2 linked regions of the Blastochloris tepida genome follow. The protein of the gene in region 2 binds, or shares a complex with, the protein of the main gene of each other region. Links are inferred from orthologs where the notes say so. Each region holds a gene or a part of one and is shown on either strand. Other genes may lie near its edges. The genes, in order: BLTE_RS03535 and exbD.

Evidence for each region.
Region 1: the proteins of exbD (region 2) and BLTE_RS03535 are in contact, whole or in part, in a cryo-EM structure (PDB 9DDO), measured with the Escherichia coli proteins. The link is inferred for Blastochloris tepida from one-to-one orthologs.

The regions. Positions count from the first base shown.
Region 1 is NZ_AP018907.1:781,349-795,872, forward strand. What follows is about bases 5,827-8,660. They hold BLTE_RS03535 (TonB family protein), read right to left. Parts: upstream 7,658-8,660; coding sequence 6,995-7,657; downstream 5,827-6,994. Other genes in these bases: BLTE_RS03520 (MATE family efflux transporter), read left to right, coding at 5,827-6,009; BLTE_RS03525 (hypothetical protein), read left to right, coding at 5,993-6,238; BLTE_RS03530 (protein-S-isoprenylcysteine O-methyltransferase), read right to left, coding at 6,326-6,985; BLTE_RS03540 (ExbD/TolR family protein), read right to left, coding at 7,744-8,280; BLTE_RS03545 (MotA/TolQ/ExbB proton channel family protein), read right to left, coding at 8,280-8,660. Also shown: BLTE_RS03495 (ribonucleoside triphosphate reductase), read left to right, coding at 1-1,642; nrdD (anaerobic ribonucleoside-triphosphate reductase), read left to right, coding at 1,659-1,856; BLTE_RS03505 (anaerobic ribonucleoside-triphosphate reductase activating protein), read left to right, coding at 1,849-2,523; BLTE_RS03515 (hypothetical protein), read left to right, coding at 3,960-4,232; more of BLTE_RS03520, read left to right, coding at 4,597-5,826; more of BLTE_RS03545, read right to left, coding at 8,661-8,915; BLTE_RS03550 (TonB-dependent receptor), read right to left, coding at 8,943-11,141; BLTE_RS03555 (ABC transporter ATP-binding protein), read right to left, coding at 11,257-12,990; BLTE_RS03560 (ABC transporter ATP-binding protein), read right to left, coding at 12,993-14,524. UniProt on the Escherichia coli protein: Interacts with outer membrane receptor proteins that carry out high-affinity binding and energy dependent uptake into the periplasmic space of specific substrates such as cobalamin, and various iron compounds (such as iron dicitrate, enterochelin, aerobactin, etc.).
Region 2 is NZ_AP018907.1:1,674,941-1,689,563, reverse strand. What follows is about bases 7,065-9,997. They hold exbD (TonB system transport protein ExbD), read right to left. Parts: upstream 8,778-9,997; coding sequence 8,352-8,777; downstream 7,065-8,351. Other genes in these bases: exbB (tonB-system energizer ExbB), read right to left, coding at 8,782-9,849; BLTE_RS07755 (energy transducer TonB), read right to left, coding at 7,489-8,355. Also shown: BLTE_RS07790 (FecCD family ABC transporter permease), read right to left, coding at 1-800; BLTE_RS07785 (heme/hemin ABC transporter substrate-binding protein), read right to left, coding at 797-1,771; hemin uptake protein HemP, read right to left, coding at 1,780-1,929; BLTE_RS07775 (TonB-dependent hemoglobin/transferrin/lactoferrin family receptor), read left to right, coding at 2,237-4,405; heme-degrading protein HmuQ, read left to right, coding at 4,714-5,043; heme utilization cystosolic carrier protein HutX, read left to right, coding at 5,113-5,628; hutW (heme anaerobic degradation radical SAM methyltransferase ChuW/HutW), read left to right, coding at 5,625-7,010; BLTE_RS07740 (hypothetical protein), read right to left, coding at 10,566-11,015; aat (leucyl/phenylalanyl-tRNA--protein transferase), read right to left, coding at 11,177-11,872; accC (acetyl-CoA carboxylase biotin carboxylase subunit), read right to left, coding at 11,976-13,325; accB (acetyl-CoA carboxylase biotin carboxyl carrier protein), read right to left, coding at 13,369-13,851; BLTE_RS07720 (DsbA family protein), read right to left, coding at 14,364-14,623. UniProt on the Escherichia coli protein: Involved in the TonB-dependent energy-dependent transport of various receptor-bound substrates.

The sequences.
Region 1 (14,524 bases), 890 kb from region 2 along the record:
GGTCAGCGCCAATGCCAACCAGGGTTATTCGCTGGGCGGGCTGATCCTCAACGTCTCCGGCAAGGTGGTGGCGAATTATTGGCTGTCGCACGTCTATCCGCCCGAGGTCGGCCGCGCCCACCGCGAGGGTGACATCCACATCCACGACCTCGACATGCTGGCCGGCTACTGCGCCGGCTGGTCGCTGCGCACGCTGCTCACCGAAGGCCTCAACGGCGTGCCGGGCAAGGTGGAGGCGGCGCCGCCGAAGCACCTCTCCAGCGCGGTCGGCCAGATCGTCAATTTCCTCGGCACGCTGCAGAACGAATGGGCTGGGGCGCAGGCGTTCTCCTCGTTCGACACCTATCTCGCGCCGTTCGTGCGCAAGGACCAATTGCCCTACGCCGAGGTGCGCCAGTGCATTCAGGAGCTGGTCTATAACCTCAACGTGCCCTCGCGCTGGGGCACCCAGACGCCCTTCACCAACCTCACCTTCGACTGGACCTGTCCGGCCGATCTGCGCGACCAGGTGCCGGTGATCGCGGGCGAGGAGATGCCATTCACCTATGGCGACCTTCAGCCCGAGATGGACGCCATCAACCAGGCCTATATCGAGGTGATGACGGCGGGCGACGCCAAGGGCCGCGTCTTCACCTTCCCGATTCCGACCTACAACATCACGCCGGACTTTCCGTGGGACAGCGAGAACACCGACCGCCTGTTCGAGATGACGGCGAAGTACGGGCTGCCGTACTTCCAGAACTTCGTCAATTCCGAGCTGAAGCCGCACATGGTGCGCTCGATGTGCTGCCGCCTGCAGCTCGATCTCCGCGAACTGCTGAAACGCGGCAACGGCCTGTTCGGCTCGGCCGAGCAGACCGGCTCGGTCGGCGTCGTCACGCTCAACTGCGCGCGGCTCGGCCATCTCTGCCGCGGCGACGACGTGGCGCTGTTCGCGCGGCTCGACGCGTTGGCGGAGATTGCCCGCACCAGCCTGGAGATCAAGCGCAAGGTGATCCAGCGCCACATCGACGCCGGGCTGTTTCCCTACACAAGGCGCTATCTCGGCACGCTGCGCAACCACTTCGCCACCATCGGCGTCAACGGCATCAACGAGATGATCCGCAACTTCACCGCGAACGCCGAGGACATCACCACGGACTGGGGCCACGCGTTTGCGGTGCGGGTGCTCGATCATCTGCGCGCGCGCATCACCGCGTTCCAGGAGGAGACCGGCCACCTCTATAATCTGGAGGCGACGCCGGCCGAGGGCACCACCTACCGCTTCGCGCGCGAGGACAGAAAGCGGTTCCCCGGCATCCTGCAGGCCGGCACGCCCGAACAGCCCTATTACACCAATTCCAGCCAGCTTCCGGTCGGCTTCACCGACGATCCGTTCGAGGCGATGGCGCGGCAGGACGAGCTGCAGCGCAAATACACCGGCGGCACCGTGCTCCACCTCTATATGGGCGAGCGCATCTCGTCGGCGGCGGCGTGCAAGACGCTGGTGCGGCGAGCGCTGGAGAATTTCCGGCTGCCCTATCTCACCGTCACGCCGACCTTCTCGATCTGTCCAAAGCACGGCTACCTCGAAGGCGAGCACGCCTTCTGCCCGAAATGCGACGCCGAACTTATCGCGCGCAAGCGCGCCGCTGCGCATTGATCAAACCGGAGGCCCCATGACCCACATGCCATCCCCCGCCACCATGACTGCCATCGTGCTCGACGACGCCGAGCGCCAGCCCTGCGAGATCTGGACGCGGGTGATGGGCTATCACCGCCCGGTGGCCTCGTTCAATCGCGGCAAGCAGGGCGAGTTCGCCGAGCGGCGCTGCTTCAGCGAGCGGCAGGCGAAGCTCGAGTCGAAACGTGGCTGAGCTGCGCGTCGGCGGGCTGTCGCGGTTGTCGAGCTGCGATTGGCCGGGTCAGCTCGTCGCCACGGTGTTCCTGCAAGGGTGTCCGTGGCGCTGCCGCTACTGCCACAATCCGCACCTGTTGCCGGCGCGCGGCGATGGCGAGATCGCGTGGCGCGAGGTGCTGGCGTTCCTTGAGGCGCGGCGCGGCCTGCTCGATGGCGTGGTGTTCTCCGGCGGCGAGCCGACCGTGCAGGCGGCGTTGCCGGCGGCGATGCGCGCGGTGCGGGCGCTGGGGTTCCGCATTGGTCTTCACACCTCGGGCGCGGCGCCGGAGCGGCTCAAGGCGCTGTTGCCGCTGGTCGATTGGGTGGGGTTCGATGTCAAGGCGCCGTTCGCGGACTACGCCCGCATCACCGGCGTTGCCGGCAGCGGCGAGACGGCGCGCCTGAGCCTCACCCATCTCATCGCCAGCGGCGTTGCTTGCGATGTGCGGACCACCGTGCATCCGGCGCTGCTCGATGACGCAGCGCTGGCGCGCCTTGCGGACGATCTCGCCGCGTTTGGCTTGACCGCCCGCCTGCAGCCGTTCCGCGTTCACGGCTGCATCGATGCGGACCTGATCGGTCAGTCCTCGTTGGTTTCGGTCGGCAGCACGGTCGCGACGATCGAGGCGTCGAGCGCCTCATAGGCGGCAAGGCCGATCAGGTCGTAGAGCTCGGCGCGGGTCTGCATCTCGCCTTGCATCGCCATTGTGCTGCCGTCGCGGGCGAGCGCCGCATAGAGCTTCTCCTGCGCCTTGGCGGCGACCCGGAGCGAGGACACCGGCCAGATCACCATGCGATATCCCATCGCCTCGAACTCGGCGGCGGTGAAGGTCGGCGTGCGGCCGAACTCGGTCATGTTGGCGAGCAGCGGCACGCCGGGCAGGCGCTCGGCGAAGGCGCGGAACATCTCCGCATCGGTGAGCGCCTCCGGAAAGATGGCGTCGGCGCCGGCCTCGACATAAAGCTTCGCGCGCGCCACCGCGCCGTCGAGCCCTTCGGTTGCTGCGGCGTCGGTGCGGGCGATGAGATAGAGATGGCGGCGCGCGGTTGCGGCAGCGGCGACCTTGGAGGCCATGTCGCAGGCACTGGCCAGCTTCTTGCCGTTGAGATGGCCGCACTTCTTGGGCAGGATCTGGTCCTCGGGCTCGGGCAGCACGCAGCCGAGCGCCATGATGCCGTCGGCGAGGGCGCGAAACTTGGCAATATAGTGCGAGCGCTCGAACGGCCGTGCGCCGAGCGGGTGGGCGTCGGCAACGGCGATGGAGTCCTCGATCACCCGGCCGTCATTGAGCGTCACCACCACGCGGCCGCCGAACGCCTTCTCTTTGGGGTCGTGGCTGTGGTAGCGCCGCGTCCACTCGGAGTCCTCGACGGTCGAGATCCTGTGCCACAGCGCAACCGTCGAGGGGCGCGCCGCGCGCTCGGGCGTGTAGGATTTGACGTGGTGCCAGCCGCCATCCTCCAGCGCCAACGCGAAGATGTACATGATCGAGTGGTCGAGCGTTTCGCGGCTCGCCGTGGGGTCCATCTTCTGCGGATCGCCGGCGCCGGTGCCGATCACGTAATGGGTATGGTGGCTGGTGTGGATGACGATGCTCTTGACGCGGGCGAGATCGCCGATCCGCGGCCTCATGCGGCGGGCGAGATCGATCAGCGCCTGGCTCTGGTACTCGGCCGAGTGCTCCTTGGTGTAGGTCTCCAGGATCGCGCGCTTGGGTTCGCCCTTCTCGGGCAGGCGGACGAGATAGGACACCTGCGGCCCGCCCAGCATCCAGGCGATGAAGCCGTCCTCGCCTTCCCAGGCCGGCGAGGGCGCGCCTTCGCCGCGCATCACCCGGTCGACCGCCTCCACCGCCATCTTGCCGGCGAAGGCGGGGGCGTAGGCCTTCCAGCTTGAAATCTCGCCCTTGCGCGACTGGCGGGTGGTGGTAGTCACATACGGCCGCCGAGATCATAGGCCAGCACCCGCTTGCCCTGCTGCTGGCCGGCCTCATAGACCAGCGCTGCTGCGGAAGGCCGAGCGCGTCTACGGTGGGCACGGCAGGGGCGATCGCGCCGCGATGTATCTTGGCCGCGAGCCTTGACCGCGAGTCTTGGCCGCGAGGGCAAGGTGCAGTCGGTGTATTTCCGGTTGCCGGAGCCTGGCAAGAACAAGAAAGGCGCGAACGTGGCGGACGAAGCGAGTACCGCCGCGACGCCGCGCCCCGAGGTGTCCCGGAACGGCGTCGAGATGATCGGCGACCTTCGCACCGACGCGCAGCACGAGGTGCTCGCGCAGGCGGGGATCTTCTTCTTTTCGCTTATGGGAATATTTAATTTTTATAATTGCAATCTGTCGAGTGCGGCAATTTAATGTTTCGGCGTTCTATTTTATTGTTATACTGAACTGGTTTGAAATCTCTGCTCACATTCCCCGTTCTCGAAAGGCCACCCGGCGGAAGATCGAGAGCATTCTCCGCAAGAATGGATGCCGACCTCGCGTCAAAGAATTCGGCAACTCAACAAGTTGGAGCAGTTGCTCGGCTCGGCTCGGTGAACGCTTGATCGGCGCATGGTGTCGCGGCCGGGACGAAGGATCCCTCCGCAGGACCTGCACCGGATGTGAACTCCGCTGCGTTCGGGGGGGCGGAAAGTCGAGCCGGTACCCTGCGAAGTTCCGGCCGATTCCGCAACAGGACTCGGCCAGAGGACCGACAGGCCCCGCAGAAGGACTCATCATGACCGAAGGTTCCGTATCCCGCGCCGGGCCGGCATCGCGTTCGCGGCTGCTGCCGACACTGCTTGTGTTGTCCGGTCCAATCATTGTCTCCCAGTTCGCGCAAATGGCGAACGGCGTTGTGGACGTCGTGATGGCAGGCAACCTCGGCGTTCTGACCCTGGGAGCCATCGCAGTCGGGGCCGCCGTTTGGACGCCGATGATGATCTTTCTGCTCGGCCTGCTGTACGGCATGACGCCGGCCATCGGCGCCCGTCTGGGAGAGGGGGATCCAGCGGGTGTCGCGGGCATCGTCCTGCGAGGCGTTGTGGTGGGCGTTCTGGGAGGCGCCTTGCTGGGGCTGGCGCTCTCTGCCGGCTGCGGTCCGTTGTTCCGCGCCGTCGGGGTGGCGCCCGAACTGATCCCGGAGGCGATAGCCTATCTGCAGTGGGTGGCGCTGGCCTTGCCGGGAATGGGCCTGTTCCTGGCGGTTCGGTTCACCCTGGAGGCCCATCGGGCGCCGGCCATGGTCACCGTGGTTATCGTCGTGGGCGTCCTCGCCAAGATCTGGCTCAACGACGCTTTCGTCCACGGGCATGCCGGCCTGCCGGCCCTGGGAAGCGCCGGCTTCGGTGCTGCAACTGCGGCGGTGTCGTGGGGAATGGCGCTGGCGTTGATGGGCGTCACCCGCACGCATGGTGCCGTCCGGTATCTTTGGCAGCGCCCTCCGCGCATCGCCGAGTTCTCCTTGGCGCGGATCGTCCGCTTCTGCCTGTTCGGGCTGCCGATCGCGCTGAATTTCCTGTCGGATTATCTGGTGATGGGGGTGGTGAGCGTGTTCATTGCCACCATTGGGGCCGTGGCCATCGGTGCCCACCAGATCGCCTTCAACATCCTCATGGTGATGCTGATGATCCCGACCGGCCTCAGCATGGCGGCGACGATTCTGATCTCCCGATCCGCGGGCGGCACCGACCGGGCGAGCCTGCGCCCGCTCATGGCCTGGACGATGGGCCTTGCGGTGGTGTCGTCGCTGGCCATGGCGGCTGGCTTGGCGGCCTTCGACGCGGAGGTGGCGGGGCTCTATACCCAGGATCCTGCGGTCACCGCCCTGGCGCTCGATCTGCTCTGGGTGGTGGCCCTGATCCTGACCGTGGACGTGGCGGCCATCGCCTTGGGGTTCTTCCTGCGCGGCCTTGGAGATCCGGGCAGCCCGTTCTTGATCCAGCTTGGCGTGCACTGGCTCTTCAGCCTGCCTCTGGGCTACGCCCTGTGCTTCACGGACTGGATCGTCGCGCCATTGGGGCCGATCGGCTGGTGGTACGGATTGTCGGCCGGGCTGATCCTCACCTGCCTGTTGATGGCGTTGCGGTTGCGGCTGCGAATGGCCGGGAGCCCCGTGCTGGCCGGAGCGGCGCATGGCGCAGCGGAGTGATGCGGCGTGCGGTCGATCCCTTCGGGATAACGAAAACCGTACATCCTTCCTCCACTGGCAACACGCGCCGTCGGGGCGCGCCGAACGGCTTCACGTATGTCGGCGGCATCGGCCGCATGTCGTGGCCCATCAGGAGTATCAGGCGACCGTGCGCGTCGTGAGCGGCAACGTCCTGGCTGCGGCGGGCACGGTCATCGCGGCGTCCGGGGCGGTGACGTTCTCGTTCTGAAACAGAGACGGACGCCGGAATCCTATGTGGCGAGGGCGGCGATCTACGGTGACATGCGAAAACGGCCGATCGGGCCGGAGTTCCGTATCACGCCGAACCGCGCCAACGCGGCATGAGCCGGCCGGTTCGACGGACGTACTCGTCCCAGGCCCGCCCGAACAGGTCGCGCATCATCGCCTCCTCGCGGTTGATGCGCGTGACATAGACCGCCCCGAAGCCGATGAGGCCGGACAGCGCGCCGGCCCAGTGCGGCAGCAGCAGCGCCTGGGCGATCGCCATCAGCCACATCGCGGCATACATCGGGTGGCGGACCCAGCGATAGACGCCGCGGGTGATCAGCGCGTGATCCTGCTTGATCTCCAGCGTCGGCGACCATTGCCGGCCAAGATCGGCGTGCGAGCGCCAGAACAGCAGATCGGCGATCAGGAAGATGATGGCGCCGGCAATGGCTGTGGCGGGGCTGGCGGGCGCAACCCATTGCGGCGGCCAGGGCCAGAAGATGGTCACCCAGGGCAGCACCATGACACCCATGGCGGCGGCGAGCAGCACGAGCTTTTCGGTGATGTCGATGCGGGTCTCGGCAAGCGGGCCGTTGCGGGTGTGGTCGTAGCGATTGCGCAAGACCCACATCGTCAGGCTGCCGGTGACGAACACCCGCGTGCCCCAGTCGCCGGTGTCGGCGAACAGGACATAGGCGACGAGCAGGATGGCAGGGACGAGGGTGCTGACAAGGGCGCGCGGCTGCATGAGGGGTTCCTAACGGACGCGGATGGAGACGTTGCCGGCGAAGCTGCCGCCGGGCGGTGGGGGAAACGAGATGCTGGCGAGCACCGCGCGAATGGCGCGGTCGATGGTGAAATTGCCTGACGCGCGCACCAGCCGGGGGGAGACCAGCTTGCCGCTCGGGCCGACCGAGAAGGCCACCACAACGACGCCGGCCACTTCTTCCAGGCCAAGGCCATCGACCCGGGCCTGGAGAATGGCCCGCACCCGCGCGGTATAGCCGGGATCGCGGCCGGACCGCGTTGCGGCGGCGGGCGCAGCCGTCTTCGCTTGCGAGGGCGCGCTAGGGCTGGCCGGCTCTTTGCGGCGAGGTGGAGGCTCGGCCTTCGGTTTCGGCCGCGGGGGTGCGGGGCTTGGTTTGGGGGGCTCGGCAACGATCGGCTCCGGCTCCGGCTCAGGCGTGACGATCGGCTCCGGCGGCGGCTCGATGTTAGGTTCCGGCTCGGGCACAGGGTCAGGCTCCGGTTCCGCAACGGGTTCGGGACGCGGTGGCGGTGGCTCTGGCGCGGCGTCCACCGGCTCCGGCGTGGGCAGCTCGCTGACAACGGTGATCTCGACCTCCGTGGGCGGTGCTTGCGCCGGATCGGGACTGGGCAGCACGATCAGCGCCGAGGCATGCACCGCCGTGACCAGCACGATGAGGCCGGTCCGCCGTCCGCGACCCGATGGGCGCTCCGCCGGCGGTGGCGCCAAGGCGGTGCGCCGGGAGATTGCCGCAAGGGTCATTGCGAGGCGGTGCCCGCTGGGGGAACCGTCGCGGTGGCCAGATTGCCGCTCTCGCCTTTGCCGGCCTCCGGCGTGGCACTGGCGCGGTCGTCAGGCCCCCCGGTAGCCTCGCGCGCCGTCTTCGGCTCGGTGACCAGCGCGAGGCGGCGAACACCGGCGCCAGCGAGCAGATCGACGATGCCGACCATCTCGCCATAGGCGAGGTCGCGGTCGCCGCGCACCCGTACCGCGTGGTCATTGTCCGCGATCCTTGCCAGCACCGTCGCCGCCAGTTCCTCGCGGACGACCGGGGTCTGATCGACGGCGATGCGGCCGTCGCGATCGACCGAGACGACGATCGGATCCTTGGGATCGAGCGGCTTGGCCGTCGAGGCGCGCGGCAGATCGAGCTTCAGGCCGGCGGCCAGCAGCGGCGCGGTGATCATGAACACCACCAGCAGCACCAGCATGACGTCGACCAGCGGCGTGACGTTGATCTCTGCCGACGGGCGGTAGCTGCCGGGACGCGAGGATCCCAATCCGCCAGTGCTCATCATCCATCTCCATGCGTGGGGGAAGCAGGGCCGATGCCGAGCGCAACCGCGCGGCTCTCGACGTGATGGCGCAGCCGCTGCCCGGCGTGGCCGAGCGCAGCGGCAAGGCGGTTGTAGCCGAGCGAGGCGGGAATGGCGGCGACGAGGCCGATGGCGGTCGCCGCCAGCGCCTCGGCGATGCCGGGCGCCACTACCGCGAGGGAGGTGTCCTGCGACGCGGCGATGCCCATGAAGCTCGACATGATGCCCCACACCGTGCCGAACAGGCCGATGAACGGCGCAGCGGTGGCGATCATCGCCAGAGCGGGCAGACCGCGTTCGAGCCGCATCATCACGACTTCCGCCTCCCGCCCCATCGCCTCGGCGATGCGGGCGCGCCGCTCGGCGACGCTCTCGGCGGCGATGTGAAGGCGGGCGGCCTCGGCGCCGGCCCGCTCGACGCCGGCGAGGAGCGCGGGCGCCTCGCCGTTCGAGGCCGCCTTGAGCGCGCGGTTGAGGCCGCGATGGCCGAGCCACACCTCGATCATCGCCACCCAGCACCAGATCGAGGCCAAGGTCAGCGCCAGGATCACGCTGCGGCCGACCCAGCCGGCCGACAGGAACAGCCCCAGCGGCGTCATGTCCACCGTGTGCATGTCACGCCCCCGCAATCACGGTGGCGGTCACAGCCGCACCTTGGCGCCAAGGCCGAAGTTGCGGCCGCGGGCGTAGCTCACGCCGGAGAGCATTTCGCCCGTCTTGGCGGAAGGAGCATAAACATTCCCGTATGAAATGGTTTCCTCGTTCAGCAGATTGCTGCCGAAGAGATAGAACTCCCGCTTCTCCCACTCCAGGCCGGCCCGCGCTCCCAGATAGTGCGAGGACTCGAGCAGGAACATGTTGCCGGCGTCGGCGAAACGCGCATCGACGAAGCTGTAATCGAGCCGCCAGTAGGCCTGTGCATCGCCAAGCTCGCTGCCGAGACCGAGCTTCTCGACATGGGTACGGTGGGCGAGCGAGGCCTTGAGGGTCCACTCCGGGACGTTGGGGATCCTGTTGCCGTCCACAAGTCCGTTCACCAGGGTGGCAAGAACCGGCAACACATTGAGCAACTCGCCCTGGGTGTAGGCCGCGCCGAAGCCGACGTCCCACCCCTCGGCGATGCGATAGCTGCCCTCAAGCTCGCCGCCCCAGCTCTGGACATCGACATTGAGTGCCAGCACCTCAAGCGTCGTGGTGTTGAAGGCAGTGATCTGCTCCTGCGAGACATCGTTGTAGAACAGGGCACCGGACAGGTTCAGCCGGTTGTCGAGGAACGAGCCACGGCTGCCGATCTCATAGGCGATCATCGACGTCGGATCGTACGGATCGCGGGGGATGCCGAAGGCCGCAAAGTGGTTGGACATGCCGTAGCCGCCACCCTTGTAGCCGCGCGCCACGCTGACCCAGCTCGACAGGTTCGGCGACCACTCATAGGCAAGCGAGGTGCGGCCGGTCCAGAAGCCGTAGGACATGGTGCCTTGCTCGGCGAATGAGGGGACTGTCCCCGGGGTACCGTCGGACGTGTAGAGGTTGTCGAAGTCCTTGCTTTCGTGGGTCAGCCGTCCGCCGACGGTCCATTTCAGCTTGTCCCACACCGGAAGCGTGATCTCGCCGAACACCGCGGCACCAGTGGTGGTCTGGTTGTAGTCCTGGGTGCCGGCCATGAGCGGGGCGTAAAGCCACAGCTTGTTGTCCTGAACGAGATTCGCAGTGTCCTGATAGCCGACCACGCCGGCGATCCAGGAGATGGCGTAGCCGGGATTGGAGGTGAGGCGGAATTCCTGGGTGGCGCGCGACTCGTCGCGGGTCCAGTAGATGTGGTTGGTCGCCGGATCGGCGAACATCGAGGTTGGCAGGCCCGACATCGCGCTGGCGAGATGCACGTCGAGCGCGTTGTAGCGGGAGTTGACGTCGGCCTTGTGGTAGGAGGTCTGGGCGGTGAAGGTGAAGGCGTCGAAGGCGTATTCGAACTTCGAGCTCAGATTGACGAACTCCATGTTCTCATCGGCGACCGAATAGCCGGCGATCTTTTCCATGCCGTCGCCCTCCAGCATGTAATAGATCGGCGACAGCTTGGTCTTCTCGCCGCTGGCGCTGACCAGCCAGCGGGTACGCTCGTTGGGGGTGAACAGCAGCGAGCCGCGGCCGACATAGGAGGTCTCATCCCCGAGGTCCGAGCCTTCGGTGTTGGGGATGAAGCCGTCGATGCCGCGGAGGCGGAAGGCGACGCGGCCCGCGACCTTCTCCGGCACGATGGCGCCGGCCAATGCGCCTTCGAGTTGGCGTTGATTGTCGCTGCCATACTCGAACCCGATATAGCCCTCGGGCGTCTGGCTCGGCAGGATCGGAATGAGGTTGATGGCACCGCCCGAGGTGTTGCGGCCGAACAGCGTCGACTGCGGGCCCTTCAGCACCTCGACCCGCTGCAGGTCGAAATAGGCCGAGTTGGAGGCGGCGATCGAGGTCGGCGCGCCGTCGATGAAGGTCAGCACCGAACTGTCGTCGGGGCTCAAGGGAAAGGTCACGGCGCCGACGCCGCGCATGATGATGAAGTCGTTGGAGCGGTCGCCGAAGGTGGGCTTCACTGCGCCCGCGATGTCGCGCAGCGCCGTGGTGCCGTCGATGATGCGCTTCTGTTCGAGCTCAGTGCGGCTGATGGTTTCGACCGAGAACGGAATGTCGCGCAGCTTCTCGGTCCGCTTGCGGGCGGTGACGGTGATCTCCTCGATCGTCTCGGTCTCGGTGTTGTTCTCGCTCTGGGTCTCCGGCTCGGCATGAGCCGGCGTCAGCGCGGTGGAGCAGAGCAGAGACGAAGCCAGCAGTATCGCGGATCGGCGCAAGGGGGTCCCCATTATTGCGGTTGTTCCAAAGAAGGGTTGAGGAGGTCGCGGATCTCGGGTCCGACCGAAGTGATCACGGCGAGGATTGTTCCGATCGCGACAAGGCCGGCCTCGCTCATCTGAGCCTCCAGCCGCTGGCGCGCTGCTGCGCCGTCCACAGGCCTGCATAGGTGCCGCCAAGCGCCAGAAGCTGGTCGTGGCGGCCGCGCTCGATGATGCGGCCGCGGTCCATCGCCAGGATCTGGTCGGCGCCGGCGATGGTGTGGAGGCGGTGCGCCACCACGATCACCGTGCGGCCGCTTTCGAGCGCGGCGACGGCGTCCTGGATCGCCTTTTCGGACAAGGGGTCCATCGCCGAGGTGGCCTCGTCGAGCACGACGATCGGCGCGTTCTTGAGCAGAGCGCGGGCGACGGCGACGCGCTGGCGCTCGCCGCCCGAGAGCGTGCGGCCGCCATCGCCGAGGCGGGTGTCGAGGCCGTTCGGCAGCGCCGCCACCAGTTCGTCGAGGCGGGCGGCCGTCACCACCGCGTTGAGGCGGGCGTCATCGGCGCCGGGATCGCCGAGCAGGATGTTGGCGCGCAGGGTGTCGCGGAACAGGTGGACGTTCTGGTCGACCACGGAGATCAGCGCCTGCAGCCGGGCCGGGTCGGCCTCGGCAATGTCGAGGCCGCCGATCCGGATCGCGCCGCTGGCCGGGTCATAGAAGCGCGCCAGCAGCGCAAGCACGGTTGATTTTCCGGCGCCGCTCGGCCCGACGATCGCGGTGACGGTGCCGCGCTCGGCGGTGAAGCTGACCTCTTCGACTGCGGTCCGCCCGTCCTTGCCGTAGGCGAACGAGACACGGTCGGCGATCACGTCGAGAGACGGCGCGAAGTCGCGCCGGCTGCCGGTCAGCACCGGCTCGGCGAAGAACGCCTCCATGCCGCAGCGGGCCTGTTCGCCGAGGCGGAAGATCAAGGCCTGCTTGATCACCGCGCTGGTCCAGGCGGTCTGGGCGGCGATGGCGAAGAACAGCGCCACCATGGTTTCGGCCGGCGCGGCGGTGGCGGCGCCGCTCACCGCGACCGCGACCAAGGCGAGCGGCACGCCGACCGACAACAGGAAGCTGTTGGTCTCCTGCATGGCGATGAGGCGCGGCGTGTTGCGCCGCATCAGCTGATAGGCGCCCTCGACGACCTCCTGGAACTGCGCCAGCGCCTCGCCCTTGCGCAGGAACATGCGGAACACCGCGATGCCCTCGCCATACTCGCCGATGCGGTGGTTGAGGTCGACGATGAAGCGCGAGCGGGTCGCCAGAACGCGCGCGACGACGCGGACGATCGGCTGGTGCACCACGAGCGCGACGAGGAGGGCGACGATCATCACCGCGACCACCAGCGGTGAGAACAGCGCTGCCAGGGCGAACAATACAAGGCCGGTCACCGAGCCGGCGATGATGCGGTGCAGGGTGAAGGTCGAGCACTCGTTGATCCAGCGGCTGTCCTCGCCGACCAGGGTGGCAAGGCGCGCCGGCGTCCAGCGCACCAGGGCGCCGAGCGGAACGACGCGCATGTGCTGGACCAGCCGGCGGCGCACGGTCTCGGTCGCCTCGTTGCCGGCCCGAAAGCCGGCGCTCCAGGCCACCCGCAGCGCCAACGTGCGCACCACGAAGGCAGCGACGATCGCGCCGGCATAGGGCATGAGGTCGGACGGGGTGGCGCCGCCTTCGGCGAGGCGGACGAGCCCGAGCCCGACCGCCGCCGCCGGCACCGCCGCGGCCAGTCCTTCCACCAATGTTGCGATCAGGCCGAGGACGAACTTGCCGCGCGCCGCGCCAAGGTGCGCCCAGATGAACGATAACAGCTTCATGGTCAGTTCCCCCGGCTGGCGTGGCGATAGCTGCGCACCGCCTGATGGGCCGCCCACATGCGCGCATAGAGCCCGCCGTCCGCGACGAGATCGTCGTGCCGGCCGCGCTCGGCGATCCGCCCCTGGTCGAGCACCAGGATCTCGTCGACGTGGGTGATGGTATGCAGGCGGTGGGCGATGACGATCATGGTTCGCCCGCGCGCCAGCTCGGCGATCGCGGTCTGGATCTCCGCCTCGTTCTCGGGATCGGCGAAGGCGGTGGCCTCGTCGAGGATCAGGATCGGCGCGTCCTTCAGGATGGCGCGGGCGATCGAGATGCGCTGGCGCTCGCCGCCGGACAGGCCGTGGCCGCGCTCGCCGACCAGCGTGTCGTAGCCGTTCGGAAGGGCAGCGATGAAGTCGTGGGCGCGGGCGGCCTTGGCGGCGGCAACGATGTCGGCGTCGCTGGCGCCGGCACGGCCGAGGCGGATGTTGTCGGCGATGGTGCCGGCGAACAGGAACACGTCCTGGAACACCACGGCGAGGCGGGCGTGGAGATCCTCCGCGCTCATGTCGCGGACATCGACGCCGCCGATGCGCACCGCGCCGCTCTGCGCATCGAGGAAGCGGGCGATAAGGCGCACCAGCGTCGACTTGCCCGATCCGCTCGGTCCGACCAGCGCGAGGCTGCGGCCGGGCTCGACGCGGACCGAGATGCAGTCGAGCACCGCGCGCGCGCCATAGGCGAAGCCGACAGTGTCGAGCTCGACTGCCGCCGGGCCGATGGCGCCCTTGCTCGCGCTCTCCGGCATCTCGGGCAGGCAGAGGATGGAGTCGATGTTGTCGAGATGCTGCACCTGCCGCATCACGCGGTGGCTGATGCCCTGGATGGCGCCGAAGATGTCGCCAAGGCCGAGCGCCAGCGCGAGAAACACCGCCAGTGTCGCGGTGCTGACATCGCCGGCCGCCGCCATCAGCAGCCCCACCGACGCCACCACCAGCAGGTGGCTCGACAGCAGAATCTGCGCGAGCCCGCCGGGCACGACGGCGCCGCGCATCCAGTCGTTGGAGAAGCGTGTCATCAGCGCGAACATGTCGAAGGCGCGCCGGCTCGCCTGCTCGGCCTGATCGAACAGCCGCACCGTGGCGAGCCCGTCGGCGATCTCGGCGGTGGTCTCGGCGAGCCTGGCCTGGATCTCGATATAGTCGCGGGTCGGCCCTTCGCCCGTCTTCAACAGGCGGCCGAGCAGCCACATGCCGACAACCATCGGCACCAGCGTCAAGACGGTCAGTCGCCAATCGACCACCACGAGGGCGACCAGCACCAGCAGCGGCGCCAGCAACGCGGCGCTGGTCTCGGGGATCAGATGGGCGATGCCGTCCTCGGTGGCCTCGACATCGTCGAGCAGGATGGAGCGCACGCGGCCCTTGGCGGTGTCGTCGAACCAGCCGAGCGGCACCCGCGCCAGCTTGGCGGCGAGGCGGAGCCGCAGATCGCGCTGGACGCGGAAGGCGATCAGATGGGATAGCGCCGTCGACAGCCCGAAGAACGCAT
Region 2 (14,623 bases):
ACCAGCACGATGGCGAGGCGCTTGAGCCGTTCGACCGAGGTGCCGAGGTGGAACGCCTCGGCTTCGCCGAGCGCCAGCCGGTCGAGGTCGCGCACCAGCAGCGGTGTGGCGACCACCAGCGCCAGCAGGAAGGGCAGGATGGTCGCCGCCTTGGCCCAGGTGGCGCCCGACAGCGAGCCGAGCGTCCAGAACGTCACATCGCGCAATTGCCGGTCGTCGGCGACGAACACCAGCAGGCCGGTGAGTGCCCCCGCCAGCGCGCCGATCGCCAGCCCGCCGAGCAGCAGCATGGCGATGGAGGTGCGCCCGCCGCGCGTGGCGATGCGGTAGAGCGTGGCGGTGACGACGAGCGCCCCGGCGAAGGCCGCAACCGGCAGCGTCTCGGCCGGTAGCGTCGGCATCAGCCGGTCGCCCAGCACGATGGTGGCGGCGGCGGCCAGCGCCGCGCCGCTGGAGACGCCGACGAGGCCGGGATCGGCCAGAGGATTGCGGAACAGCCCCTGCAGGATCGTGCCGCCGGCCGCCAGCAGCGCGCCCACCATCACCGCCATGGCGATGCGCGGCAGGCGGATCGACCACACCACCAGCCGGTCGCGCTCGACCGTCGCGGGATCGCCAGCAACCAAGCCCAGCGCCGCCGGCAGCCGCTCCAGTGGAATGCCGGCGGCGCCGACCGTCGCGGCACTGAGCGCGGCCGCGATCAGCAGCGCGAGCAGGATGCCCAGCACCAGGGCTGGCGCATGCGCCAGCGGGTGGTGCGGCCGCTCGGCGCCGGCAGTGGCCGGCAGCGCCATGGTCATCGGCTGCAGTCCGGTGCGGGTGGGCGCGGTGCGGCGGCAAGGCCGGGATGCAGTGTCTGGGCCAGATCGAGCGCCGCCTGTGCGGTGATGGGGCCGAAGGCCAGCGCCTGCGCCCCGATGCGGTGGAAGGCGCGATGCTCGGCGGCCGGCGTGGCGGCGAAGCCAGCGTGCGCGAACACCTGATCGGCTGTCAGCATGCCGGCGCCGCCGGGACCGGGGATACCGCCGGTGTCCATGACGATCACCGTCTCGGGGCGGGCGGCGACAACCGCCTCGTCGGTGACCGGCTTGTAGCCGTCGAGGTTGTCGAACACGTTGACCGCACCGACCAGCCGGATCATCCCGTCGGCGGCGGTACCGCGGCCGGCGACCATGGCCCGGCCATTGACGAAGGACAGCAGGAACACCACGCGCGGCGGCGCCGTCACCTTGCTGCCGAGCCCGGCCAGTGCATCGAGATCGCCCGCCACCGCCGCGGCGAGGCATTCGCCGCGCGTCGCGGCGCCGGCGGTCGCCGCGATCAGGCGGATCTTGGCGAGGATGCCTGCGCCGTCATAGCTGTCCGGCACCCGCACCAGCGGCACGGCGGCCGCCTCCAGCACCCGCACGGTCTCGGGCGGGCCGGCCGCCGCGGCGGCCAGCACCAGCGAGGGATTGGTGCCGAGCACGCCCTCGGGAGAAAGCTGGCGCAGATAGCCGACGCTCGGCTTCTCCTTCAGCGCCCGCGCCGGGAACTGGCTGGTGGCATCGACCGCCACCACCCGCCCGTCGAGCCCGAGCGCATAGAGAATCTCGGTGACCGCGGCGCCCACCGACACGATGCGGCTGGCGTCGGGGGAGGTCGCACCGGCTGCCATGGCGCGAGTGGCGGGGAAGGAAATGGCAAGACCGGACAGGACGAGCCCCGCCAAGACGAGCCCCGCCAAGACTGGCCGCGCCAGGACGGCGATCCGCGCAGCGCTGGTTCGCATCGCACCCCTCATTTGGTCAGGATCAGCTTGTTCTGGGCCGTGAGGCGCAGCCGATAGGTCTCGGTTCCGTGCCCGATGGTGATCTCGCGGGTGGCGACGAACAGGTCGCAGCTTTCGATCCGGTTCCGCTCGATGGGGATGGCACGTTTTGCCGGCATTTCCGCGGAATTCTGCCTGGAATTCGCAGTAATATCGACCTTGAGACGATCATTCAGCACGTCAGACCTGCCCCTTTTATTCGATCGGCATGATGCAGTTGCTTCGTTTCGAACGATTCCAGAAACGAAGACCGCTTTTTTGAAACAATCTAAACTTCATTTATATTTGTTGACTCGACCTAATGCAAATGACTACTAAATGCAATAGCTGAGTGCCGCCCGCATCGCCGGGCGGCCCTGCCAGCCAGCCGCCATCCGGCGCGCCCGCCAGCAGCGAGTCGATCAAGGCAGGCGCAGGAGCAGGCGAGTGAAGACGAATCGGACAGGAGGCGCGGCGGCGCGGCTGGCAGGGGTGTCGATGGCGGCGGCCGGTGCCCTTGCCGCCGCGGTGCCGCAGGCGGCAAGCGCGCAGCAGGCGACGGCGCAACAGGAGATGAGCGCCGACGAGGTGCTGATGCTCGATCCGGTGACGGTGCTGGCGACGCGGACCGAGGAATTGGCGATCGACGCGCTGGCCGCGGTCAGCGTCGTGACCGAGGGCGACCTCGACACCATCATGCCGACCCGGCCGGCCGAGGTGTTCAAGTACGTGCCCGGCGTTTCGTTCTCCGATCGCGGCGACGACCCCGGCTCGTCCATCAATATTCGCGGCCTGCAGGATTTCGGCCGCGTCGCGGTGATCGTCGACGGCGCCCGTCAGAACTTCCAGCGCTCGGGGCACGGCTCCGACGGCCAGTTCTATCTCGATCCGGAGATGCTCTCCGGGGCCGAGGTGGTGCGCGGCCCGGTGGCCAACATCTACGGCTCCGGCGCCATCGGCGGCGTGGTGTCGTTCACCACCAAGGACACCGACGACATCCTGCGGCCGGGCGAGCGCTGGGGCGCGCTGGCCAACACCCTGTTCGGCACCAATCGCGGCCAAGCGATGGGCTCGCTGTTCGGCGCCGTGCGGCCGGCCGACAGCTACGACGTCGCGTTCGGCGCCTCCTACCGGACGGAGTCCGACTACGACAACGGCAATGGCGAGCGGGTGGACAATTCGGGCAACGACATCTCATCCGGCCTCGCCAAGGCCACGTTCCGTCCCGCCGACGGCCACGAGATCAAGCTCGCCGGCCTCACCAACCGCTCCGATTACGTGGTCGGCCAGACCACGGCTTCGGCCTCGGCCTACGACACCAAGCTGCAGAACGACACCGCCTCGCTGCGCTGGCGCTATTCCAAGCCCGAGGACCGGCTGTTCGATTTCGAGGGTTCGGTCTACTGGAACCGCACCGACATGGACCAGACAAAGGTCGGCGGCACCTCGGGCCAGATCAGCGGTATACTTGGCGCGGCGCGCAACTTCAGCATCGACACCGCCGGCTTCGACCTCCACAACACCACGCGCTTCGACACCGGCTCGTTTCGCCACGCCTTCACCTATGGCGCCGACTTCTTCAACGATCAGGTCTCGACCAACGACCCCACCGGCGCCTCGGATCTCTCGACCCCGTCCGGCGAGCGCTCCGTCTATGGCGGCTTCCTGCAGTGGAAGCTCAATCATGCCGATTGGTTCGAGTTGATCACCGCCGCCCGCTATGACGGCTACGAGCTGTCCGGCGGCGGCAATTCCTCGGAAGGCGACCGCATCTCGCCCAAGGTCACGCTCGGCATCACGCCGCTGCCGTGGCTCACCGTCTACGGCACCTATGCCGAGGGCTATCGCGCTCCCGCCGTGACCGAGACGCTGGTGGCCGGCGCCCACCCCGGCTACGCGCCCGGCATTCCGAGCCTGTTCACCTTCGTGCCCAATCCGGCGCTGCAGCCGGAAGTCGGCAAGACCAAGGAGATCGGCTTCAACATCCGCAAGGACGACTTGTTCAAGAAGGGCGATGCGCTGCGCGCCAAGATCAATGTGTTCCGCAACGACGTCGAGAACTACATTGAAATCTTCACCTATGGCGATCCGGTCACTTGGTGTCCGGTGACGTTTCCCGGCTGTCCGCCGGTTCCGGTGGTGACCATCAACGACTATTCGCTGGCGCAATACCGCAACATTCCCGAGGCGGTGATCGAGGGCTTCGAGTTCGAAGGCCGCTACGATGCCGGCGGCTGGTATCTCCGCCTCACCGCCCAGTGGATGGAGGGGCGCAACGTCATCGACGATCTTGCGCTGCTGTCGATCCCGTCCGACCGGATCGTCACCGCCGCCGGCATCCGCCTGCTCGACCGCAAGCTGACGGTGGAGGCAAGCTGGACGGCGGCGCGCTACGACCACGTTCCCGACGGCTACACCTACACCGCCGCCTACAATCTGGTGGACATCTATGTCGGCTACCAGCCGACCCCGGACGTGCTGCTGCACGCCGCGGTGACCAACCTGCTCGACGAATACTATCTGCCGATCCCTGTCGCGCAGCCCGACATGATCCTGGCCACCGCCGCCCCCGGCCTCGCCTTCAAGGGCGGGCTCAAGATCCGGTTCGGGGGCTGAACGATGCGCCTGCCGGCGACCGCGCCCAGACCGGTTCGTGCGGACACGGCACTTGAACGTCCGCGCGAGGCCCCCACGCGCGGCCGCTCCGGGATCGCTGTGCGATCGCCCGGAACGCGCAGGAGGCCGGCCGGCGTTTCACCTCCGTTACGCCGCGCCGGCCTCTCTCCGGCACCCGAACTCCACGCACCCGTTCTCCGCGCGGCCTGCGCGGACCTGCCGGCGGCCCGCCCCCCGGTGCCGCCGGCAGGACTTGTCGTTTTCCCAGCGTTCGTTCGCCAGCCGACGCCAGCACCAGGAGAAGAACCGTGTTCATCGCCATGAATCGCTTTCGCATCGCCAAGGGCCAGGAGGACGCGTTCGAGCGCATCTGGCTCGGCCGCGACTCGCGCCTGCCCGAACTGCCGGGCTTCGTCGCCTTCCATCTGCTCAAGGGGCCGGAAGCGGCGGACCACACGCTCTACGCCTCGCACACGGTGTGGGCGACGAAGGCTGACTTCGAGCACTGGACCACCTCCGAGCAGTTCCGCAGCGCCCATTCCGGCGCCGGCGGCGGCTCGGCCTCCGGCATCTATCTCGAACACCCGACATTCGAAGGCTTCGAGGTGCGCCAGACCATCGAGGCCAAGACCGGCTGAGCCGGCCGGCCCAATTCCCATCCCCAGGCAGCGCCCGCGGCAGGAGCCGCGGGCCGTGGAGTGAGAGACATGACCGTACCCGCCGAACTCGTCCGCCGAATTGCCGCCAATCCGGGCCTGGTGATCGAGCAGGCCGCCCATGAATACGGCGTCAGCGCCCGCACCGTGGTCGAGGCGCTGCCCGCAGCGATGCGCCGCTTCGCGCCGGCGTCCGCTTTCGAGGAAGTGATGGCCGACATCGCCGGCTGGGGCGAGGTCACGGTCATCGTCCACACCGTAGACGGCATCTTCGAGATGACCACCGCCGTGCCGCGCGGCGAGATCGGCCATGGCTATTTCAATCTGATGTCGTCGAGCGGCCTGCACGGCCATCTGCGCCACGACCGCTGCGGCGGGCTGGGCTTCGTCGAGCGCCCGTTCATGGGCAAGCCGTCGGCGGCGGTGCTGTTCTTCAACATCGACGGCGGCATCATGTTCAAGGTGTTCGTCGGCCGCGACGAGAGCCGCGCGCTGCGCGTCGACCAGCTCGAAGCCTTCCGCGCGCTGGCCGACCGGCTGGCCGGTGCGGTGGAGGCCGCGGCGTGAACGGCCAGCCGTCCATGTCCGGCCACAAGGCGCCGGCAGCCGATCCGATCGCCCGCTTCTTCGCGGCAGGCGAGGGCGACCCGCTGACGGGCGCCTTCACGGCGCGCGTGCCGGTCATGCCCTGGCGCAACGCCACGCCGGTGCCGCCGGAGGAGACCGCGGCGGTTTACGCGGACGCGCTCGCCCGCCGGCGCGAGGATACCACCGTCGCCTATCTGCACATTCCGTTCTGCCACAATCATTGCCTGTTCTGCGGCTTCTTCCAGACGGTGTGGCACCCGGATCTGTCGGCGCCGTTCGTCGACGACGTGCTGGCCGAGCTGGCGCGCGCCGCTGACGCGCCGCTGGTCGCCGAGGGACCGCCGATCGCCGCGGTCTATCTCGGCGGCGGCACGCCGACCGCGTTGGCCGCCGCCGATCTCGGCCGCCTGATCGAGGGTCTGCGCCGGCATCTGCCGCTGGCCGCCGATTGCGAGATCACGGTGGAGGGCCGCATCCACGATTTCCCGATCGACAAGGCGAAGGCCGCCCGCGATGCCGGCGCCAACCGTTTCTCGATCGGCGTGCAATCGTTCGACACGACGATTCGCCGCCGCCTTGGCCGCAAGGCCAGCCGCGCCCAGATCGAGCGGGCGCTGGGCGACCTATTGGCGCTCAACGGCCCGGCGGTGATCGCCGACCTGATCTATGGCCTGCCGGGACAGGACAGCCGCACTTGGCAGGTCGATGTTTCGACCGCGATGGCACTCGGCCTCGACGGCGTCGACGTCTATGCCCTGAACGTCTGGCAGCACGGCCCGCTGGCCAAGGCGATCGTGCGGGGCAAGCTGCCGCAGGCGGCGGTTCTCGGCGATCAGGCCCGCTTCTATGACGAGGCGGTGAGCCGCCTTGTCGATGCCGGCTGGCGCCAGCTTTCGCAGGCGCATTTCGGCCGCACCACGGTCGAGCGCAACCGCTACAACCGGCTGGTCAAGGACGGTGCGGTGTGCCTCGCCTTCGGCGCCGGGGCCGGCGGCTCGGCCCACGGCCTGTCCTGGCGCACCATTCCCGCGCTCGACCGCCGCGCCGAGGCGATCGCCGCCGGCCGCTGGCCGATCGAGGGCATCGCCCGGCTTCCGGCCGACCACGCCGCCCGTACCCGCGTCATCACCTCGCTCGATCTCGGGCGGCTCGACCTCGCAGCTCTGGAACGCGAGGCGCCCGGCGTGCTGGCAGCGGCCGAACGCCTGCTCGCCAATTGGCGCGCCGCCGGGCTGATCAACATCGTCGATGAGGTGATGACCACCACCCGCGCCGGTGCGTTCTGGTCGGTGAACCTCACCTCCGGCCTGCACGCCGCCCTCGACATGGCCGCCCAGGGCACCGCCACCCGCGCGGCGTGATACCAACGGCCCCAGACACTGACGCGTGGGGCCGTTGACTCTCACGGATTTTCTTGTGGGAAATCAAAGATTTCTCGAAAATCCGCAACCGGAGCCAACGGTCCGCTTTCGCAGCCGTTGGTATGATGCTCTCTCCCGTGTCATCCCGGACGGCGCGAAGCGCCGAGCCGGGATCGTGCGCAGAGCAGGCTCCGAGGGCGCAATAGCAAAGCGTATTGCGCCGAAGCTGACGGCAGATACAGGCGGCGGAAATGGCGGACTACGCTGCGCAATTGCGCCCACTGTAGAGCGAGTCTCTTTCCTGAAACGGTCCCGGGTCGCGCAGCTTCGCTGCTTGCCCGGGACGACGACCTGGGCTTCGTCATCCCGGCCAAGCGCCCTCGGGCGCGTGAGCCAGGATCGTCTGCGCAATGAGTGGCTTTCCTGCCGGCGGTCCCAGGTCGCGCACCTTCACCTCGCCCGAGGAGACGCGGCTGCCTCACCGCAGGCTGTAGCGGATCGGCACCGAGAAGCTGAAGCGCGCGCCCGCAAGCTCGGGCGGCGGCGGCGGTAGCGGCTGCGCCCGCAGGATCAGCTCGGCCGTCTCGCGGTCGAGCGACGAGTGGCCGGAGCTGGCGGTGAGGCGGCTGGCAATGACGTGGCCGGCGCGATCGACGGTAAAACTGAGCCGGGCGACGCCGGTCTCGCCGCGCGCCTGCGCTTCGGCCGGGTAGCGCTTATGGCGCTGCAGATGGGCGACGATCCGGCTATTCCAGTTCGGCAGCGCGTTGCTCGCGCCGTGGCCGAACGTCTGCGATGCCGGGACGGACGCCACGGCTTCGGCGGAACTCGGCGCGGTGGTGGCCGCGGCCGTCTGCGGCCGCTTCGGCTTGCGCTCGGGCTTCTTCGCCTCGCGCTTCGGATCGGGCTTCTTGACTTCGGAGGTCTTGATGTCGGGCCGCGGCACCGGCTTCGGGGCCGGTACTGCCGGCACCGTCTCCGGCACCTCGATCGGATCGGGCGTCGGCGGCTCCACCGCCGCCTGCTCGGTCTCGAGTGGCGTCTCGGCCGTCTCAGGCTCGGGGGGCGACTCGGTCTTTTCGGGCTCGGTTTCCTCGGTCGTCTTCGGCTCAGGGGTGAGATCGGCCTGGGTCTGCTCGGGCCCCGGAACGCTCTCGCTGCTGGCCGAGTCCGGCGAGGCTGACATCAGTTCGAGCTCGATCACCACCGGCATGCCGGCCGTCACCTCCTCGGACTGCCAATTGGTCAGCACCGCCAATGCGACCGCGCCGTGCGCCGCCGCGGCAAACGCGAATGCGAGGCCCCAGCGCAGCGAATCCTGACGGGGGAACGTGGGCGAAGTCATCGCTGCCCTCCGGCATCGAGCCCGACCAGCGCGACCTTGAGATAGCCGGTCGAGCGCAGCACGTTCATCACCGACATCAGATCGCCATAGGCCACCGCCTTGTCGGCGCGCAGGAACACCCGCTGCTCGCGGTCGCCGCCGGCGGCGCGGTCGAGCGCGGCGGCAAGCCCCTCGCGGCTCACCGAATCCTCGCCGACCGTCAGCGACAGGTCGGACTTCACGGTCAGGAACAGCGGACGGTCGGGCCGCGGCTGCCGTTCGGCGGTGGAGGAGGGCAGGTTGACCGCCACATCGACGGTGGCGAGCGGCGCCGCGATCATGAAGATGATGAGCAGCACCAGCATCACGTCGATGAACGGCGTGACATTGATCTCGTGCACCTCGTCGATGTCGCCGTCGCCGCGGCCGAAGTGCATTGCCATGGCATTACTCCGCAGCGGTCCGCGCCACGCGCGGCCGGCCGGCGGCGTGGCGGTCCAGGTCGCGGCCGGCGAGGCGCAGCACCGCCGCCGCCGCATCGCCGACCAGCCCGCGATAGCCGGTGATCTGGCGCGCGAAGGCATTGTAGATCATCACCGCCGGGATGGCGGCGACCAGACCGAGCGCCGTTGCGAGCAGCGCCTCGGCGATGCCGGGCGCCACCACCGCCAGATTGGTGGTCTGCGCCTTCGAGATGCCGATGAAGCTGTTCATGATGCCCCACACCGTGCCGAACAGGCCGACGAACGGCGCGGTCGAGCCGATGGTGGCCAGGATTCCGGTGCCGCGCGCGATCCGGCGGCTGGCTGCGGCCTCGATGCGCTCAAGGCGGGAGAGGATGCGCTCCTTGATGCCGGCCGCCGCAAGCTCGCCCGATGCGTCGATCTCGACGGCTGCGGCGCGGGCCAGCGCCGTCACCGCGCCGTCCTGCGGCACGAGTCGCGCCAGCGCGGCATCAAGCGTGGCCGAGTCTTCCAGCACCTCCAGATCGGCACGGACGCGCCGGCGCGCGGCGGTGAGTTCGACCGTCTTGGCGAGCCACACCGTCCAGGTCAGCACCGAGGCCAGCAACAGGCCGACCATCACCACCTGCACTACGATGTCGGCCGCCAGGAACATGCCGAGCGGCGACAGATCGCGCGGCAGGTCGGCGGGCCTGTCGATCGACGGCGCGGCAGCGGGGGCTGCAGCAGTGGGGAGAGGCGCCGCCGTTGGTGCTGTCGCCGAGGGAGCCTCTGTCGCCGGGGAGGGAGCGGGCGGGGACGTAGGTTCCGCTACTGCCGGCGCGGGTGGCGCAGCGATGGCGGGGGCGTGCGTTTGATGGACCTGCGGCGGCTCCGGCTGCACTTGAGCGGCCGCCACGTTCGGCGACCACAGCAGGGCTGGAAGGAGGATCGACAGCAGCGCCCGCCTCACCCCGGACATCCGTTCGGCCTGCGTGCCGCGCGCCATCCGCGCGCTGCCGCCATGGGAAACGTCCAATCTCCGCTGGCCCGCCACAGTCACAATCGTCATCCCCTCATACGAAATCCGGGCCGACCATGCCGGAGCCCCGGACTCCGATTGCCGGAACTCCCGCTGCCGGAAGCAGAATGCCAGCCCACACGGCACACCTGAAGTATGCCGCATCCGCAGCCACGATTCATAGTCAACCGCGCGCCGAGGTCAACAGCGCAAGTCCATATTCGAAATGGTACATTTCCAATGTGAAGTCAAAATTCCGCACATCGACGTAACAATAAAGCAGAGGACTTGTCGTTGATTGTCCGTCCGCAACGGAATTGGCAGGGGAGCGCTGCTGCCGTCGAGCTTTCCACCGAAACCGGCGGCAGCAGGCCAGTTGAAGCCGGTCAAAACGGCCCCTCATGGCGTAATTGGACACCGCCGCTCTGCAATGCACATGGCGGTCTTGCAGTGCAACCTGGAGCGCCTTTGCCGGCGCCACCGCACCGTCGGGCAATACATCGGCGACGGGCAGGGGACGTGCCGTCGGCCCGTCCGGACGCGGTCGGGAACTCTGGCCTCGTCCGCGGGCGTTTGCACGGATCGGTGCGAACCGGGCAGGGACCGGCGCGCTCCCGCGGCTGTTTGCACGCGGCCGTCCAGATGCGCGCGATCGAGCGTGCGGCGCGCCCGCCAAATGGAAAAAGGGCGCAGCCCACCGGCTGCGCCCCGAAATCCAACTCGGATTCTCACCGACTCGGTCGGTCGCGACGCGACCGGAGAATGCTCTAACGCAGGCTCACCGACATGCCGCTGAGGCCGGCGGAAATGTCGAAGCCCACCCGCTGACCGGACAGTTCGAGGATCACGCCGTTCGAATTCTGCAGACGGACCGCACCGGCACCACCGGCAAAAGACGCACCTGCGCCGATGGCGGTGTAGGTGCCGGCGATGTCGGACGCCCGGCGCAGATTGAAGGCTCGGCCGACCAGTTCCGACTGCGACGCACCGATGATGGCACCCGCGCTGATGCCGCCGAAACGCAGCGGATAGAGGCGCCCCTTGAAGGTGAGCGTGCCTTCGCCGCCGCCGACGCCGATGATGAAGCCGCCGCGGGTGATGACCGCCCGTACCGTGCCCGTCGCCGCTTCCGACGGGGTCGGCACGCTGACCATTGCGACCAGGGCCAGCAGGGCCACGCGGAAGATGACGTGAACGGCCTTGTTCAGACGCTGCATTGCTGCCTCCTCAGGATTTTTGGCAACCACAGTAATTGGGCGGCGAAGTCATCTCGTCGATAGCGAGCATACGCAAAATATGCTCAGAACGGAAAAAAGTTGGTCTTCCGTTCGGTCATGGCTTGAAGTGGCAGCAGAATCGGCGGCTCCGGCAGGCAGCCTCAGCCCGGATCGGAGCGGCGCTCATTGGCCGATTGCACGATGGCGAGCGCGGCGGCACCCGGCATCGGCCGGCGCGCGGCGGAACGGAAATCGGCGCGTCCGGCGAGCGCCTGTTCGAGCAGCCGATGGTACTGGTGCCGTGACACCTCGATGCAGCCGAAGCTCTCCAGATGGCGGGTGGAGAACTGGGTGTCGAGCAGGGTGAAGCCGCCGACAAGGAGCAGCGCCACGAGGTGCACCAGCGCCACCTTGGAGGCGTCGGTCTCGACGTGGAACATGCTCTCGCCGAAGAAGGCGCGGCCGATCGCAACCCCATAGAGCCCGCCGACCAGCAGCCCGTCGCGGTAGGCTTCGACCGAGTGGCAGTGCCCGAGATCGAACAGATCGCGATAGAGCCGGCGGATGCGCGCATTGATCCAGGTGCGCATGCGCCCCGGCGCCGGTTCCGAGCAACCGTCGAGCACGCCCTCGAAATCGTGGTCGACCCGCACCTCGAACCGGTCGGAGCGGATGGTGCGGGCGAGGCGCCGGCTCACATGCAGGCCGTCCAGCGGAATAATGCCGCGCCGTTCCGGCTCGATCCAGTACAGGCCCGGATCCTCGGCACTCTCGGCCATCGGAAAGATGCCGCAGGCATAGGCCTTCAGCAGAACTTCGGGCGTGATGTCCACCTGTCCGGTGAAGCCGCGCGTCATGGCCAGATATCTCCGCCCCCCAGCGAAGAGCCGCGACGACCATAGCACATCGCGGCAGCATCGCAGCAGGGTACGGCGAAGCGTTCGCCGCCGGCCGAAACGCTCAGATGTCGGGCGAGCCGGCCAGGAAATGCTCCAGCCAATGGATGTCGTATTGGCCGTTGGCGATGTCGGGGTGGCGCACCAGCGTGCGGAACAGCGGCGCGGTGGTCTCCACGCCGTCGACCACGATCTCGTCCAAGGCGCGGCGCAGCCGCATCAGGCACTCGTTGCGGGTCTTGCCGTGGACGATCAGCTTGCCGACCAGCGAGTCGTAATAGGGCGGGATGGTGTAGCCCTGATAGACCGCCGAATCGACGCGCACGCCCAGGCCCCCCGGCGGGTGGAAATAGGTGATCTTGCCAGGAGAAGGGCGGAAGGTGGTCGGGTTCTCGGCATTGAGCCGGCACTCGATGGCGTGGCCGTTGATCACGATGTCGTCCTGGGTGATCGACAGCGGCAGGCCGGCGGCGAGCCGGATCTGCTCGTTGAGCAGATCGATGCCGGTGACCATCTCGGTCACCGGATGCTCGACCTGGATACGGGTGTTCATCTCGATGAAGTAGAATTCGCCGTTCTCGTACAGGAATTCCACCGTCCCGGCCGACAGGTATTTCAGCTTGCGCATGGCGTCGGCGACGACCTCGCCGATGCGGTTGCGGGCGTCGACATTGAGGGCCGGGGAGGGGCTTTCCTCCCATACTTTCTGGTGGCGGCGCTGCAGCGAGCAGTCGCGCTCGCCGATATGGACGGCGTTGCCGCGGCCGTCGCCCAGCACCTGGATCTCGATGTGGCGCGGCTTCTCCAGATACTTCTCGATATAGACCGTCGAGTCACCGAAGGCCGCCTTGGCCTCGGAGCGGGCGGTGGCCAGCGCGACGTCGAGATCGGCCTCGGTGCGCGCCACCTTCATGCCGCGGCCGCCGCCGCCGGCCGCCGCCTTGATCAGCACCGGATAGCCGATGTCGGCGGCGATCCGGCGGGCATCGACATCGTCGGTGATGCCGCCCTCCGAGCCCGGCACGCACGGGATGCCGAGCCGCTTGGCGGTGCGCTTGGCCTCGATCTTGTCGCCCATCAGCCGGATGTGCTCGGGCTTGGGGCCGATGAAGCCGATGTGATGGTCGGCGAGGATCTCGGCGAAGCGCGCATTCTCCGACAGGAAGCCGTAGCCCGGATGCACCGCCTCGGCGCCGGTGATCTCGCACGCCGCCAGCAGTTGGGGCACGTTGAGATAGCTGTCCTTGGCCGGCGGCGGGCCGATGCACACGCTCTCATCGGCGAGCTTGACGTGCATGGCGTCGGCATCGGCCGTCGAATGGACGGCGACGGTGGAGATGCCGAGCTCCTTGCAGGCGCGCAGAATGCGGAGCGCGATCTCGCCGCGATTGGCGATCAGGATTTTCGTGAACATGCGAGCCTCATTTCCTCCGGGCGATGCCCGGGGGGCGCGATCGTCACTCGATGATCATCAACGGCTCGCCGTATTCGACCGGCTGGGCGTCGCCGACAAGGATCTGCGTCACCGTGCCGGCGCGCGGCGCGGGAATCGCGTTCATCGTCTTCATTGCTTCGATGATCAGGAGGGTCTGACCTTCCTTCACCTGCGTGCCGATGTCGACGAACGCCTTGGAGCCCGGCTCCGGCGCGCGATAGGCGGTGCCAACCATCGGCGACTTCACCAAGCCCGGGTGGGCGGTCAGATCGGCGACGGCCTCGACGGCCGCCGCCGCTGCGACGGCTGGAATCGGCGCCGGCGCCGCGACGGTGACGGCATTGGTCGACATCGCCGCCGGGAACGGCGCGAGCTGGATGTTGCGGGCAACGCGGATACGCAGTTCGCCTTGCTGCACTTCGACCTCGGTGAGGTCGGTGTCGTTGAGCAGCTCCGCGAGTTCGCGGATCAAGGCAGGATCGATGGCGGGTTTGGGCTTCAACATTCTATCTCCCGGCGCCGGTTCAGACCGTCGCCTTCAGCTTGGCGGAGCGGTCGGCTCGCCGCGAATGAGCACTGAACACGTATGCGCGGGGGGATTTCGCGCAGGATACGTCTCGGCCGGACCGATCTCGCCGTCATGCCGATGCGCCGCGGCGAGCGCGCTTCCATCCGGCCCACAGCCGATTCCGAGAAGACGATGATCGCACCCATTGCAGACTGCAACCATCGGACCCATCTGGCGCGGCCGACCGGTTCGCCCGCCGGCGCTCTTATAGGCATGGATGTGTCCGGTGAAAAGCGGCCTGTATCGACCCGCCCGCCCCGTGGATTTCCGGGCGCCCGGCGTCGGGCCGGGATGTCCGGCCGACAGGCATGCACTTTCAGACTTTTTTGGCATTGACAGGCTTTGCGCCGATGCGGGCGGGGGCGCGTCCGGCTGGCCTGAACGGGGCCGCGACGATGCGGCGGCCCCGCTTCTGGCGCCCGGACATGCTCGAATCAGTGCGTCTCCGTTCAGCAGTCCTTTTCCGGGCAGGCCGCGCGCGCCGCCCGCAGCTGCTCGCGCAGCTTCTCCAGCCCGACGGCGCCGACCACCACCTCGCCGCCGACCACATAGCTCGGCGTTCCAGTGAGGCCGAGATCCTGGGCCAGCCGGAAATTCTCCTGCAGCGTCGCCATCACCTCGGGCGACTCCATGTCCTTGGTCAGGCGGGCCATGTCGAAGCCGACCTCCTTGGCCACCGCCATCGCGCGCTCGCGCGTCGCCTCGCCGC